Regions from separate parts of the Clostridium sp. NSJ-145 genome, predicted to be linked through region 2. Evidence: a T-box and tRNA genes for the amino acid it is inferred to sense, from the RefSeq annotation. Region 2 holds a T-box; the other holds one or more tRNA genes.
The links. A T-box is a leader RNA that pairs with one kind of tRNA and senses whether it is charged. The one in region 2 lies ahead of LQE93_RS00715 (valine--tRNA ligase), so its partner is inferred to be a tRNA-Val.
Positions count from the first base shown of each region.

Region 1: it encodes a tRNA-Val, which carries the amino acid that the T-box ahead of LQE93_RS00715 (valine--tRNA ligase) is inferred to sense. The anticodon was not compared.

Region 1 covers NZ_JAJNOS010000002.1:258,332-266,256, forward strand. Annotated here, with positions in the region: gene LQE93_RS03780 (FMN-binding protein) at 88-1,257, shown strand; gene LQE93_RS03785 (hypothetical protein) at 1,310-1,504, opposite strand; gene LQE93_RS03790 (hypothetical protein) at 1,517-1,705, opposite strand; gene LQE93_RS03795 (M20 metallopeptidase family protein) at 1,980-3,164, shown strand; gene LQE93_RS03800 (helix-turn-helix transcriptional regulator) at 3,200-3,850, shown strand; gene LQE93_RS03805 (MATE family efflux transporter) at 4,190-5,575, shown strand; tRNA gene LQE93_RS03810 (tRNA-Gly) at 5,719-5,792, opposite strand; tRNA gene LQE93_RS03815 (tRNA-Val) at 5,799-5,874, opposite strand; gene LQE93_RS03820 (YbaK/EbsC family protein) at 6,041-6,517, shown strand; gene LQE93_RS03825 (sensor histidine kinase) at 6,725-7,925, shown strand, end outside.
Region 2 covers NZ_JAJNOS010000001.1:129,381-137,305, forward strand. Annotated here, with positions in the region: gene LQE93_RS00700 (bifunctional folylpolyglutamate synthase/dihydrofolate synthase) at 1-717, opposite strand, end outside; gene LQE93_RS00705 (DUF3892 domain-containing protein) at 866-1,081, opposite strand; gene LQE93_RS00710 (MATE family efflux transporter) at 1,125-2,444, opposite strand; gene LQE93_RS00715 (valine--tRNA ligase) at 2,502-5,144, opposite strand; T-box leader at 5,263-5,542, opposite strand; gene LQE93_RS00720 (2-hydroxyacyl-CoA dehydratase) at 5,576-7,925, opposite strand, start outside.

The sequences.
Region 1 (7,925 bases), on a different contig from region 2:
CGAACAATATTTACCTATTAATCGTAGAGAAAGCAATATATAATGAGAATGAAAATGTTAACAATTAAACAATTAGGGGGAAGAAAAATGAAGAAAAGATTAATAGCTGCTTTAGCTATACTTACACTTGCTTTCGGATTAACTTCATGTACAACAGAAACAAAAGATAAAGGAAGTGAAACAACACAACCAGTAGTAGAAACATTTGCTGCTGAGTATGAAATGAAAGGTACTACATCAGCTGGAAAGCCTAAAAATGATACGTTTATCTTTGAAGGAACTACTGAGGATGGAATTATTACAGAATTAAATTTCGATATTATCCGTAATAAAGGTACAGAAGGAGAATATTCTAAAAAAGATATAATGGGATATCAAATGAATGTTTCTGATGTACAAATTGAAAAAGTTGGAGAAGATTTTAAATTAACAAAGTTAAGCGCTGCTGGTTATGATCCTGCTTTTGAAGGTGGACAATATATGATAACAGCATCAGCAGATATTATTAATGATACAACTAAATTTAAAGATTTAACTTTTATAAATCTAGCTACACAAGGTGAATTAGAATTTGATAAAGCCATTGCTGGTTACAAATATGTAGCTGTAGAAGCTGGAATTGAAGATTTAAATGAAGATACTTTAGTTAAAGACATAATAGCTAAATATGATTTACATAAGGATGGTTCTTTTGTAGAAGGAACTAATAGAATTTCTTTTGCAGGGTTTAATGGTGGAAGAAGCTATGGAGAACAAATCGATGCTATAGCTATTCATATATTAGATAGTAAAATGACATTAGAAGATGTTTACGAAATGTTCAAAACAATTAACCAAATAGACCAACCAATTGAAGAAAGAGATGCAGTATCAGGAGCTACTATTTCATTTGTTGGAGATTTCCAAAGAATGGTTTATGTTGCTATGAATGGAGAACTTTTTGAAGGTGTTGTAACACATACAATAACAGATGGAAATACAAAGGTAGAAGTAGTTACTCAAGGATACGGTGGAGAAATAGAAACTCACGTAACATTTGATAGTACTGGTAAAATTATAGAAATAAAAGTTAGGGATGCTAATGAGACAGATGGTATAGGTGCTGTATTAACTACTGAAAATTCTGAGTTTATAAATGCTTTAGTAGCAGGACAAGATAACTTAGAAGGTGTTGAAGTAGTATCAGGAGCTACAAAAACTTCTGAAGCTTTAGTTAAAGCTGCTAACTTTGCAGTAGAATATTACAAAGGTTTATAATATGAAAATAAAAAACTCCTTGATATGAATCAGGGAGTTTTTTATATAAATACTAATCTTTAAATCCATAAGCAGATGTTTTTGTAGCTGATAAAGCTTCATTGACATTTGATAAAGTATTTTGTAAAAGTTGCTTGTTATCATTATCTTCAACAGTGTTAATAGCTTCAAGAAGCAGTGATTGAGCATAAAGAACATCATTAAGGGCAGCTTTTAGTTCTTCTTTTGCATTAGGTTTATGTCCCATAAGAAATCCTCCTTAATCTTTAAAATGAAGAAGTGTATATTGAGCTGAATCTAATGCACTTCCAACAGCCTTTAAGGCTGCATGTATTTCGGTTCTATTATGAGTACCTTCAGAATGAAGATAAGCAGAGTTTAAATGATTTTCACAACAACATAATTCATCAATAACTTCTCTTAGATTATCTTTAGCATTATAAGGCATAGTTCACACCACCTTTAAAAAAGATTATAAATATATTTTGTGTAGAAATATGAAAAAAGATTATAGTAAAAAGTATTAAATAAAGGTAGTGTAAGGGAATTGTTTTTGTTGAATATAAACAATTTAGTTTAATAGCGCCTTTTATATAAAAATTAAGGAATAATTAAATTAAAATTAACAGAAAATATGACTATATATGTCCTGTTTAAGGTTTAATATATGAAATTGAAAAGAGGATATATTTATAGAAAATTATTTAAATACGAGGTGTAATATGAACGATTTTATAAGACAAGCACAAGAGATAAAAAATGATTTAATAACATATAGAAGAACTATGCATAATAACCCGGAGGTTGGAGCTGAATTACCACAAACAAAAGCTTATGTTATGAATAAGTTAAGAGAGTTTGGATATGAGCCAAAAGAGATTTGCGAAAGTGGGATAGTAGCTACAATAGAAGGGAATAAGCCAGGAAAAACATTTTTATTAAGAGCAGATATGGATGCACTACCAATGGTTGAAGCAACTGAGTGCGATTTTAAATCAACAAATGGATGTATGCATTCTTGCGGTCATGATATGCATACTGCAATGCTTTTAGGGGCAGCTAGATTACTTAAGCAAAATCAAGATAAAATTGAAGGTACTGTTAAACTAGCATTCCAACCAGACGAAGAAGGTTTTACTGGGGCTAAAAAGATGATAAAAGCAGGTGTACTTGAAAATCCTAAAGTAGATGCAGCTATGGCTATGCATGTTCACTCTGGCACACCTTCAAATGTAGTATTATATGGTTTAGGTACTAGCATTGCTGGATGTAATAGATTCAGAATAGTTGTAAATGGTAGAGGATGTCATGGAGCAATGCCAGAAACAGGAGTAGATCCTATTAATATAGCAGCTCATATATATATATCTTTACAAGAAATAATAAGTAGAGAAATATCTGCAACTAAACCTGCTGTAGTAACAATAGGTAAATTTGCTGGTGGAGATGCTCCAAACATAATCCCAGGAGAAGTTATTATGGAAGGTACAATAAGAAGTTTAGATAAAGAAGTTGGTGAATTTATCTTTAATAGAATTAATGAAATAGTAACATCAACAGCAAAAATGTTTAGAGGCGAAGCAGAACTAATAGAGTTATCTTCAGTTCCACCTTTAACTAATGATACAGATTTAGCTAATGAACTTGGAACATATGTAAAAGAATTAATTGGAGAACAAGCTGTTGTTTCATTCCAAGGTGGAGGTATGGGATCAGAAGATTTTGCATCTTATTCATATGAAGTACCAAGCACTTACTTTATGTTAGGAGCAGGTATAAAGCAAGAAAATCCACTATATGGAGAACCAATGCATAATGAGAAGGTTGTATTTAATGAAGATATATTAACTACAGGGGCAGCAATGCATGCTTATTGTGCAATTAAGTGGTTACAAAATAATAAGTAATTGATAATAATTTTATAAATTATAAGGAGCTAGATATGAGATTATTAGAAATACTATTTTATTTATTAAAATGTAACTCTAAAACTACAATTAAAGAATTAGCTAATAGATTTAACGTATCACAAAAAACTATACAAAGAGACTTAGATAAACTATCTGTTTTAGGTATTCCTATAATCTCATATAGAGGAGTTAATGGTGGAATTGAATTAGACAAAAACTATATAATAGCTAAATATGTATTAACAGAAAATGATTATAGAGACTTAATATTATCATTATATATTTCTGAACAAGTAATAGACGATTTAAAAAAATCAGATCTTATTGATAAATTTAAACTTATTAATTATGATAAATGCACAGAGATACTAGATAAATTAGAGGATAGATTTATAGTAGACCTAGATGATAGAAATAGAGTTATTAATAATGAAGTTTGTAAGATTATAGATAAAGCTTTAGATAAAAAAACATATGTGAAATTAGAGATTAAAGAAAAAAATATAGAAGTGTTTCCGATTTCGTATGTATTAAAAAAAGAAGGTTTATATTTATATTGTTATGATGACAAGTATAAATTGATATTAATAGATAATATATGTAATGCAACAGATTGCGAGAGAGTTTTTAATGGAGAAATAGTTAAATATAAGGATAATAAAGATGAGATTATAATTACATAATAGATATTTGCTTATTACTATATTTGAGAATATTCAAAGATTCTCAGGTAGTCAATTTGATTCTGTAATTGTAAAAGTATTTATGGAAGTAGTGTAGAAGGAACATTTTAAATATAAAAGTTAATAAATTATAAGTAACAAAATAAAGTTTAAGGACACAATTTTACTGATTGTGTCCTTAACTTTTAGCTAAATAGTTAATAAATGTTAATTTGATGATTAAATGGTATAATGATAGATGATAAGTAGGCGTAAAAGCATTTATCGAGAAAATGAGGGTCATTAAAAATATATTTTTAGAAAGAATATATAATAAAGACAAAAGAAGAGGAGAGAGAGATGGGAAATAAAAAAAGAAATAATTTAGGAACGGAATCTATAAGTAGATTATTAAGAGCTTTTGCAGTTCCAAGTATAATAGCTATGCTAGTAAGTGCATTATACAATATTGTTGACCAGTTTTTTATTGGAAGAAGTGTCGGTGAACTTGGTAATGCAGCTACTAATATAACATTTCCACTTACTACGTCATGCATAGCAATTGCATTACTATTAGGTATAGGTGCTGCATCAGCTTTTAATCTTACATTAGGAGAAGGAAATAAGGATAAGGCACTTTATTTTGTTGGAAATTCTGCACTATTACTTTTTACTTCAGGAGTAGTTTTGTGTATTATAATTCAAATATTTTTAGAGCCAATGCTCGTGTTTTTTGGATCACCTGAAAATGTATTAGGTTATGCTAAGAGTTATACAAGAATAACTGCAATAGGATTTCCATTTTTAATATTTGCTACAGGTGGAGGACATTTAATAAGGGCAGATGGTAGTCCTAAATACAGTATGCTATGCAATTTATCAGGAGCCATAATAAATGTAATTTTAGACCCTATATTTATTTTTGGATTAAATATGGGGATGGCAGGAGCAGGATTAGCTACTATAATTGGTCAGATTTTTGGAGCAGGGCTAGCTTTAAGATATATGTTTAATTATAAAACAGGAAGATTATATAAGAAACATTTAATACCTAGATGGAAGTTTGTAAAAAGAATAATTTCCTTAGGAGCTGCACCTTGCTTTAACCAGCTTGCTATGATGATAGTACAGATAGTAATGAATAAATCATTAACATATTATGGTGCTTTATCTGTATACGGTGAATCAATACCACTAGCATGTGCAGGTATAATTACAAAGGTAAATCAAATATATATGTCAATAGTAATAGGACTTTCACAAGGATTACAACCTATAGTAAGCTTTAACTATGGAGCAAGAAAATTTGATAGAGTAAAGAAGGCGTATTTAATAGCTATAAGTTATGGCGTTATAGTCTCAATAATAGCATTTTTAGTATTTCAGTTTCTACCAAGACAGATTGTTTCTATATTTGGTTCAGGATCAGAAGCTTACTATACCTTTGCGGTAAAATATTTTAGGATATTTTTATTATTTACCTTTTTAAATTGTTTCCAACCTATATCATCTAATTTTTTTACAGCTATAGGTAAGCCAAAGAAAGGTATATTTCTTTCACTAACAAGACAAATATTATTTTTGTTGCCATTAATAGTGATTTTGCCTTTATTTATAGGAATTGATGGAATAATGTATTCAGGACCTATTGCTGATTTAATAGCAGGTGTAGTATCTATTATTATGATATATGTTGAGTTTAGAGCAATTGGTAGCAATAAACTTTCAAAAGCTGAGGGTTTATAAATTGAAAATTAATATAAAGTTAGTTCTACTTTAAAGATAGAATGGTTTTTATAAAATGAATATATCGCTTAGGATATAGGAGATTGATGCTAAATAAAATTTTATATAAAATAAAAAGCAACTGATTAACAGTTGCTTTTTTATGGAGCGGGTAGTGGGAATCGAACCCACCTTTCCAGCTTGGAAGGCTGGAGTATTACCGATATACGATACCCGCATATTATGGTGGAAACAACAGGGATCGAACCTGTGACCCTCTGCTTGTAAGGCAGATGCTCTCCCAGCTGAGCTATGCTTCCAAGTTGTTTTATAGTTGTCTCGTTGACAATAAATATAATAAATTATTTTTTAAAAAAGGTCAACACTTTTTATTAAAAAAATATCATTTATAGTTAAGGGTTAATAGTGGGGTAATTTGGATAATATAGTTACTATGTAGAATTTAGAAAAAGAGAGGTAGTAATTATGGCAATAGAAAAGGTAAGAGAATATTTTAAAAAATACGGAATAGAAGATAAAATTCAAGAATTTGATGTATCAAGTGCAACAGTAGAACTAGCAGCAAAGGCTCTTCATTGTGAGCCTAAAAGGATAGCTAAGACACTTTCATTTATAGTAAATGATTCTGTAATTTTAATAGTGGTAGCAGGTGATGCTAAGATAGATAATAAAAAATATAAGCAGAAATTCTCAACAAAGGCGAAGATGATTCCAGTAGAGGAAGTGGTTGAATTAGTAGGACATGGAGTTGGAGGGGTATGCCCATTTGCTATAAATGAAGGAATTAATGTATATTTAGATGAATCATTAAAGAGGTTCAATACAGTGTTTCCTGCTTGTGGAAGTAGTAATAGTGCAATTGAACTTACTATTCCTGAAATTGAGAAATATTCAAATTATGATTCATGGGTTGATGTCTGCAAAGAATGGAATGAGATTTAAGCTCATTCTTTTTTTGTAAAATAATTTAGTAGTAAATTCATTTGATTCAAATTAATTAAATTAAAGCATATTTTCTTTTAATAAAAGCAAAATAATGGGAAAAAAAGTGGTTGAATTTTGGTGAAAAATGGATTAGAATTGTTGTGTGAAAAATGGGTTATATTGTAATAATTTTGTATTTTAAATACTAAGAGGGAGTTAGACTTTATGAAAAAGGGTAAGAAAATTTTAGAAGTACTACTGATTATTTTTGTTGTTTTTATGTGTAGTTCAAGTATAACTTTGGCAGAAACAGAAAAATGTGCATCAGCATTTAACGTTCTAATTATTAATTCTTATCATATAGGACATTATTGGGAATCTTATGTAATTGAAGGCTTTAGAGAGGCTGCTGAAGCTTATAATCAAAATGAAATTAATATAAAAGTGGAATATTTTGATTTTAGAAGTAGAAATGATGAAAAGTATATTGCAAGTTTTCTAGAATTTATTGAAATGAAATATCCTAAAGGAAGTATTGATGCAATATATACTATCGATGATGAAGCCTTTTCTGTAATATCACCACAGATAACAAATGAATATAGTGAACTATATCACGTTCCTTTAGTATTTAGTGGTGTTGACTCAAATATTTCATTTACAGAGGAACAAAAGAAGTACATAACAGGTATTTATCAAAGAGATGTTACCCTAGAGGGCTTTAATTTAATATTACAAATGGATAATACTATTGATTGTATTAATATTATAACTGAGAGCTCAGGTTTTGGAAATAATCTTATTGGAAAGTCTACTAATATAGTTACTGAGCATTTAGGAAATGAGATAGAGCTTAATATTATCCAAAGTGATTACATAGAAGATATTGAAATAAAATTAAAAGAATATCAGTCTACTAGGGACAATGATGATAAGAAAGAAGTTATTCTTTTAGGAGGAGAATTTCAATATAAAGATACTGGGGCATTCCTAGACCCTAAGAGATCTGTTGAGATTATAAAAGAATATTTACCTTGGCCAATTTATACAAATGATCCTACTTATATTTATGCTGATATTTTAGGTGGTTGTATGGATATTGGGCAATTACAGGGTAAGGAAATTTTTGATAGAGTTAAGCGAATGGTTGAAGGTGAGGATGTATCGGATATAGAAAGCACTTTTGCACCAGATCCAAAATGGATTTTAAAATATGATGAAATATATAAGTATAATATAAATATAAGGAATATACCTAGAAAATGTATAATAATAGATAAAGCATTTTACCAATTACTTCTACCAAGTTGTATAAAAAAAGTTATTTGTGTTGTATTAATTTGCATATTCATTTTAATAGTATTTTTAGTACATAAAATAATAAGTATGATAAAAAGAATTAAGAAGAAAGAACGAGAAAGAGAAA
Region 2 (7,925 bases):
TTGAAATGTTTTATCACCTTTAACAATATCTAATAATTCGGCATCATTAAAATTAACTATATATAACTTTGAATTTTCTTTTTCGCATTTCTTAATAACTACATCCATAACTTCTTCCTGTTGAGGAAATACTATAGTAGGAATATTTCTTTTTATTATCCCACATTTTTCTCCAGCAATTTCTCTTAGATTATTTCCTAATAAATTAGTATGATCAAAGCTAATAGATGTAATTACTGATACTATAGGGATAATTACATTAGTTGAATCTAATCTTCCACCTAATCCAACTTCAACTACTCCAAAATCTATCTTCTCTCTTTCAAAATAAAGAAGCATTAAAACAGTAATCATTTCAAATTCAGTTGGGTGACCATATCCTTCCTCTTTAACCTTATCTATATAGGGCTTAATATAAGTCACCAGTTCCGCTAAAACATCTTTAGGAATATTTTCTCCATTTATTTGAATTCTCTCTTCAAACTCTTCCAGAAAAGGTGAAGTATACATACCAACTTTATATCCTAATCCATTTAGCATTTTTGTTATCATTGCTGTGGTAGACCCTTTACCATTAGTGCCTGCAACATGTATTAATTTCAAATTATCTTGTGGATTTCCTAAAAGTTCTAATAATCTAAAAGTTCTCTCTAGTCCATAATTCGACCCAAAATTTCCAACTTCAGTTATGTATTTCATTGCTTCATTATAATTCATCTTTTTACCTCTTTGCTTTAAAATCTAATGTATATTTACTCCCATTATTTAGACATAATTATAAATAAAAACTTTTAAAATATCAAATTTTACACAATAAAAAGATACCATTAAAATATTAATGGTATCTATGATTAATATTTATATTTTATAATGAAGATAGGTTATTTCCTTCATTTCCATCTGGCTTAGTTCTTAGGTACTCCTCACCTTTTCTTGAATGAGCAATTATAACTCCTTCAATCTCGCCATTTTTTGCTCTATTAACACCATCTGCTTTTTCAAGCTTTTCTCCACTATCTAATATATAATGAGTTATTTCTCCACTACTATCTTTTATAGTGTCTGTAATTCTTTGTGCCATAAAACATCACCTCTTAGTAATATTTTAAGCTAGTACAGATATTTTATACGTATTTTTCTTTAAAAGTTCTATTACTTATATATATAGCTACAATGAAAGTAATTAATTCTGTTATCGGTACACTAAGCCATATTCCACTTACTCCTAAAAAACATGGTAATACAAATATTAATATTCCTACAACTATTAACCCACGTAATGATGAAATAATTATTGCTACTTTTGGCATCTCTATAGCTTGAAAGTATCCAGCTAATACCATGTTCGCTCCCATTATTATAAATGCTGTAAAGTACATTCTAATGGCAACAACTGCAATTTGTTTTATCTCTTCAGTTGGAGTTACAAATACTTTAATCAATTCTTCTGGGAATAAAAACCCTAAAATAGTAGCCGTTAATCCAAATATAATAGCAACATAGAATGCTATCTTTCTAAACTTCATAGCTCTTTTATATTTTTTAGCTCCTATATTTACACTCACTATAGGCTGTATTGTCTGACAAATTCCATTACTTATAGAAATAAAAATTATAGCTGTGTTAGATATTATGCTATATGCTGTTACGCCAGTCTCTCCTATAAATTTCAATAGTTGAAAATTAAATAAGTATATTATTACTCCTGTAGACATTTCTATAAAGAAACTTGGAATTCCATTGCTAATTATTCTAGATAAATATTTATATCTAAAGCATCTATAATTTAGTCTCAAAGTATTTTTTTTAGATAAAAAATGTGTTAACAATATCCCCATACTTATAGTATATGAAAGAACTGTTGCAAGTCCTGCACCATACATTCCCATATTCAGAGGAAATACAAATATATAATCTAATATAATATTTATTAATCCACCAGTAATTGTAGCTATCATAGCAAGCTTTGGATTCTTATCTATTCTCACAAATCCTTGAAGTGTAGACCCTATTGTAAAAGGAACAAAACCTAAAGCAACTATTTTCATATATTCTTCTATCAAACTAATAGTTATATCAGTAGCTCCTAGCATTAGGGCTATATCATCCATAAAAAATTTACCCACAACTAGAAAAAGTGCTGCTGAAGCTATAGATATATATACTGATAAACTAAATATATCTATGGCCTTATCATTATGCCCCCTTCCTCTTTCTATTCCTAAAACAGTAGAACCACCTACTCCTATTAAATATCCAACTCCAAAGACTAAAGAGTATATTGGTAACACTATATTCAAAGCTGCAAGTCCGTCACCACCTACTCCTTGTCCAATAAAAATCGTATCAAATAGAATATATATAGATGTAACTAATGCAGCTCCTACCGTTGGAAAGAAATATTTTAAAAATAATTTTTTTACATCATCCTTTACTAAATCCATGATTCCCCCTAATTTTCTATATAAAAGACTGCCCCTTACGAGACAGTCTCAATACTACTATTTAAATGCTTCAATTCTTACTAAAACTGCATCAAGCATTTCTTGATACTTAGCCATCTTAGCTTTTTCACCTTCAACTACTGCTTCAGGAGCTTTTGCAACAAATCCTTGATTAGAAAGTTTCTTTTCTATTCTAGTTATTTCACCTTCTAATTTAGTCTTTTCTTTGCCTAATCTTTCAACTTCCTTATCCTTATCTACTAAGTCAAGAAGTGGCATAAATAACTCTCCACCTTTAACTACTAAAGATACTGCATTTTCTGGAACAAGAGCTTTATCAGCTATAAATTCTACTTCTGAAGCTGAACCTAATTTTTCAATATATGGTATACCTGCTGTGAATGCGTCCTTAGCTTCATTAGAAATATAGCAAATAACCTTAGCCTTTCTTGATGGTGGTACATTCATTTCAGCTCTTAAGTTTCTTAATCCCTTAATAGATTCTATGATATAATCCATATCTTTTACTGCTTTTGCATCTACTAAACTTTCATTACATTCAGGCCAATTAGATATTGCTATAGATTCACCATTAGTTAAAGTAGTATATATCTCTTCAGTTATATATGGCATTGCTGGGTGTAATAATTGTAAACCTGTAGTTAATACAGTATACAATACGTTGTAAGCTACTCCCTTTGCTTTTTCATTATCACTAAAGAATACTGGTTTTACAAGTTCTATATACCAATCACAGAATTCAGTCCACATGAAATCATAAACCTTTTGGTTTGCTATACCAAGTTCATATTTTTCTAAGTTTTCTGTAACTTCTTTAACTACAGTATTCATTCTTGAAAGAATCCACTTATCAGCTAAGCTGTATTCTGTACAATCAGCATATTTATTCATTAATTCAGTATCAAGGTTCATCATAACAAATCTTGATGCATTCCAAATTTTATTAGCAAAGTTTCTTGCTGATTCAACTTTTTCTGGAATATATCTTATATCATTTCCTGGTGAACTTCCTGTTACTAACATAAATCTTAAAGCATCTGCTCCAAATTCCTCAATTACTTCTAGTGGGTCAACACCATTTCCTAAAGATTTACTCATTTTTATACCATTCGCATCTCTTATAATACCGTGCATTAACACTGTATCAAATGGAGTCTTATCCATGTTGTATAATCCTGAGAATATCATTCTAGCAACCCAGAAGAATATTATATCATAGCCAGTAACTAATACATTTCCTGGATAGAAGTAACCTAAATCTGGTGTCTTTTCAGGCCAACCTAATGTTGAGAAAGGCCATAATGCAGATGAGAACCAAGTATCTAATACATCTTCATCTTGTCTTAAGTTTTCTGATGAACATTTTGAACATTTAGTTGGTGCATCAACTTCTACCATCATATGTCCGCAATCGTTACAGTAGAATACAGGTATTCTGTGTCCCCACCATAATTGTCTTGAAATACACCAGTCTTGAATATTTTCCATCCAGTTGAAGTATATTTTTTCAAATCTTTCTGGAACAATTTTAGTTTTTCCTTCTTTAACAACTTCTATAGCTGGTTTTGCTAAAGATTCCATCTTTACATACCATTGTTGAGATATTATCGGTTCAACAACAGTTCCACATCTATCATGTGTACCAACATTATGAGTGTGAGGTTTTATCTTAACTAAAAGTCCTTGCTCATCTAAGTCTTTAATCATTTGTTTTCTAGCTTCATATCTATCTAAACCTTGATATTTTCCACCTAATTCATTAATTACTCCGTGGTCATCCATAACTCTAATTTGTGGTAAGTTATGTCTTTGCCCAACTTGGAAGTCGTTTGGATCATGGGCTGGAGTTATCTTAACTGCACCAGTTCCAAACTCAATATCAACATAATCATCTCCGATTATTGGAATTTCTCTATCTGTTAGAGGTAATTTTAAAGTCTTACCAATAAGATGTTTAAATCTTTCATCATTTGGATTAACAGCAACTGCAGTATCTCCAAGTAATGTTTCTGGTCTTGTCGTAGCTATTTCTAAGTATCCAGAACCATCAGATAAAGGATAATTTATATGCCAGAAGCTACCTTCTTTTTCTTCATAAACTATTTCTGCATCAGATAAAGCAGTTGTACATTTTGGACACCAGTTTGTTATTCTGTTTCCTTGATATATTAATCCATCATTATATAACTTAACGAAAACTGTTCTAACAGCTTTATTTAGATTCTCATCCATAGTAAATGCTTCTCTAGTAAAGTCACAAGAAACACCTAATTTCTTAAGCTGTCCTCTAATAGTTCCCTTATACTCTTCAGCCCATTTCCAAACTTCTTCTAAGAAAGCTTCTCTTCCCATTTCCTTTTTAACTTTACCTTCTTTTAAAAGTTCATTTTCAACCTTTACTTCTGTAGCTATAGAAGCATGGTCTGTTCCTGGAAGCCATAATGTGCAGTATCCTTGCATTCTCTTAAATCTTATAAGCATATCTTGCATAGTATTGTCTAATGCATGCCCTAAGTGAAGCTTACCAGTTATATTTGGTGGTGGCATCATTATTGTGAATGGCTTTTTAGTTTTATCAACGACAGGAGTGAAATATTTCTTTTCTTCCCATGTTTTATAGATTCTTTCTTCAAATTCTTTTGGATTATACGTTGTAGATAAATTCTTTTTCTCTTCCATAAATAAAACCTCCTGAATAAGTTTCTTATATATTTAAAGTTCTTATATAAAGACTACTTTATAAAGACTACTTTACAAAAATTAACTTTACATAAAAATAAAAAAGAGCCTTAGTCCAAAAAAGGACGAAGACTCGCGGTACCACCTTTATTCCTGAGTGACACTCTAAATTTTAATTTAGATAATGGAACTTACATCTACTAAATATGAATAGATATTTCCTTTTTAAATCTCAGGCTCTTAATTTAATAACGACTAGATTAGCCGTCTTAACTTACTATAATTTCAGCTAAGAAACTCAAAAGCTACCTTCAGAATATTTCATATAGAAGGCTTACAGCCAAGGCCTTCCTCTCTTAATACTTCCTATTCTTACTCCTCTTTTTCACAGTTTTTATATATTAATTTTACTTTATACTATGATATTTTTTTTATTTTGTCAATATATTATCTACAATTTCTTTATTACTAACTCTATCACATTCTAAATTTTTCTTTGCAACTGATAACATTAATTTTATCCTATTAACTTGATTAACGTTAGATGCTCCTGGATCATAATCTATTGCTACAATATTAGAATTCGGATATCGTTCTCTTAGTATCTTTATCATCCCTTTTCCTGTCACATGGTTAGGTAAGCATGCAAAAGGTTGTACACAAGCTATATTATTAACTCCGCTTTTTATAAGCTCTATCATTTCCCCAGTTAAAAACCAACCTTCACCAGTCTGATTTCCTATAGATAAAATTGGCTGTGCCAATTTAGCTAATTCAGCTATATGCTTTGGTGAATCAAACCTTTTACTTTTTGCAAGTTCTTCTATCATAACTTTTCTGTAACTCTCTAAATAGCTTATAACTATATTCCCTATATTCTTACTTATTTTACTCTTTCCTAAATACTCAGCTTTATATCCTGAATCATATGCACAATACATAAAGAAATCTAACAAATCTGGAACAACAGCTTCTGCTCCTTCACTTTCTAGAATATTAACTATATCATTATTAGCCGTTGGATGATATTTTACTAATATTTCACCTACTACACCTACTCTTGGCTTTTTAATATCATTTAATTCTAAATTATCAAAATCTTTTATTATTTCTTTTATATTTTTATTAAAGATACCTCTATTACCATTTTCAAGATTTTCTTTTACTTTTTCATTCCAGAATTCATACAATCTCTCAGCATCACCTTTATTTTTCTCATAAGGTCTTGTTCTGTATAAAACTCTCATAAATAAATCTCCATAAACTAAAGCCATTATAGCTCTACTTATAAATTTAAGTGTTATTTTAAAACCAGGTTGTTCACCCATACCTAACGCATTAAGTGAAATTACAGGAACATTTTCAAATCCTGCATCTTTAAGAGCCATCTTTAAAAAACCAATATAATTTGTAGCTCTACAGCCTCCCCCTGTTTGAGTTATTAATACTGAAGTATTATTTACATCATACTTTCCTGACTTTAAAGCATTTATGATTTGACCAACTACTATTATTGATGGATAACAAGCATCATTATTTACATACTTCAACCCTTCATCAATAGATTTAATATCCATAGCTGGTAATACTTTTACATTATATCCACATTCTTTCACTGCTTTTTCTAATAAATCAAAATGTATAGGCGACATTTGAGGTGATAATATAGTATGTTTCTTTCTCATTTCCTTTACAAATATAGGTGGTTTATATTCTATTTTCTCTTCTATCGGTTTATAATTTAATCTTTCCCTTTCCTTTATAGCAGCATATAGAGATCTAATTCTTATCCTAGCTGCACCTAAATTATTTCCTTCATCTATTTTTAAAGCTGTATATATTTTTCCTTTTGAAATAATCAAATCTGATACCTGATCTGTTGTTACTGCATCTAAGCCACATCCAAATGAATTTAATTGTATTATTTCTAAATATGGATTCTTAGATATAAATGATGCTGCTCTATAAAGTCTCGAATGATACATCCATTGATCTACAACTCTTAAAGGATCATCTAGTTTGCCCAAGTGAGATATACTATCTTCTGTTAATACTGCCATACCATAAGATGTAATTATTTCTGGTATACCGTGATTTATTTCAGGATCAATATGATATGGTCTTCCACATAAAACTATCCCTTTTTTGTTATTTACCTTTAAATATTCTAAAACCTCTTCTCCTTTTTTCTCTATATCTCTTTTACATTCTAATCTCTCAACTGCAGCTTTTTTTATTGCCTCCTTAGCCTCATCTAAAGATATGTTATAATCTTTAAATTCTTCAACAATTCTTTTAGCTAAAACTTTATAATTGTCCAAAGATAAAAATGGTTCTATAAGCTTAACATTTCTCTCTTTTAATTCATCAATATTTGTTCGTATAACCTCTGGATAAGATGTTACTATAGGACAATTATAATGATTAGTCGCATCTTTAAATTCCTTTTTTTCATAAGGAATACAAGGATAGAAAATCGTCTTTATCCCTCTATTGATAAGGTTCATTATATGTCCATGACTTATCTTAGCAGGATAACAAGCTGACTCTGATGGTATAGTTTCTATACCTAACTCATATATCTTTTTGCTAGAAGCATCTGAAAGTATTACTCTAAACCCTAAATTTGTTAACATAGTAAACCAAAATGGATAATTTTCATAAATATTTAGCACTCTCGGAATACCAATAACACCCCTTTTAGCTTCCTTTATTGGTAATGGTTTATAACTAAATATTCTCTTGTATTTATACTTATATAGATTGGGAATTTCTTCATTT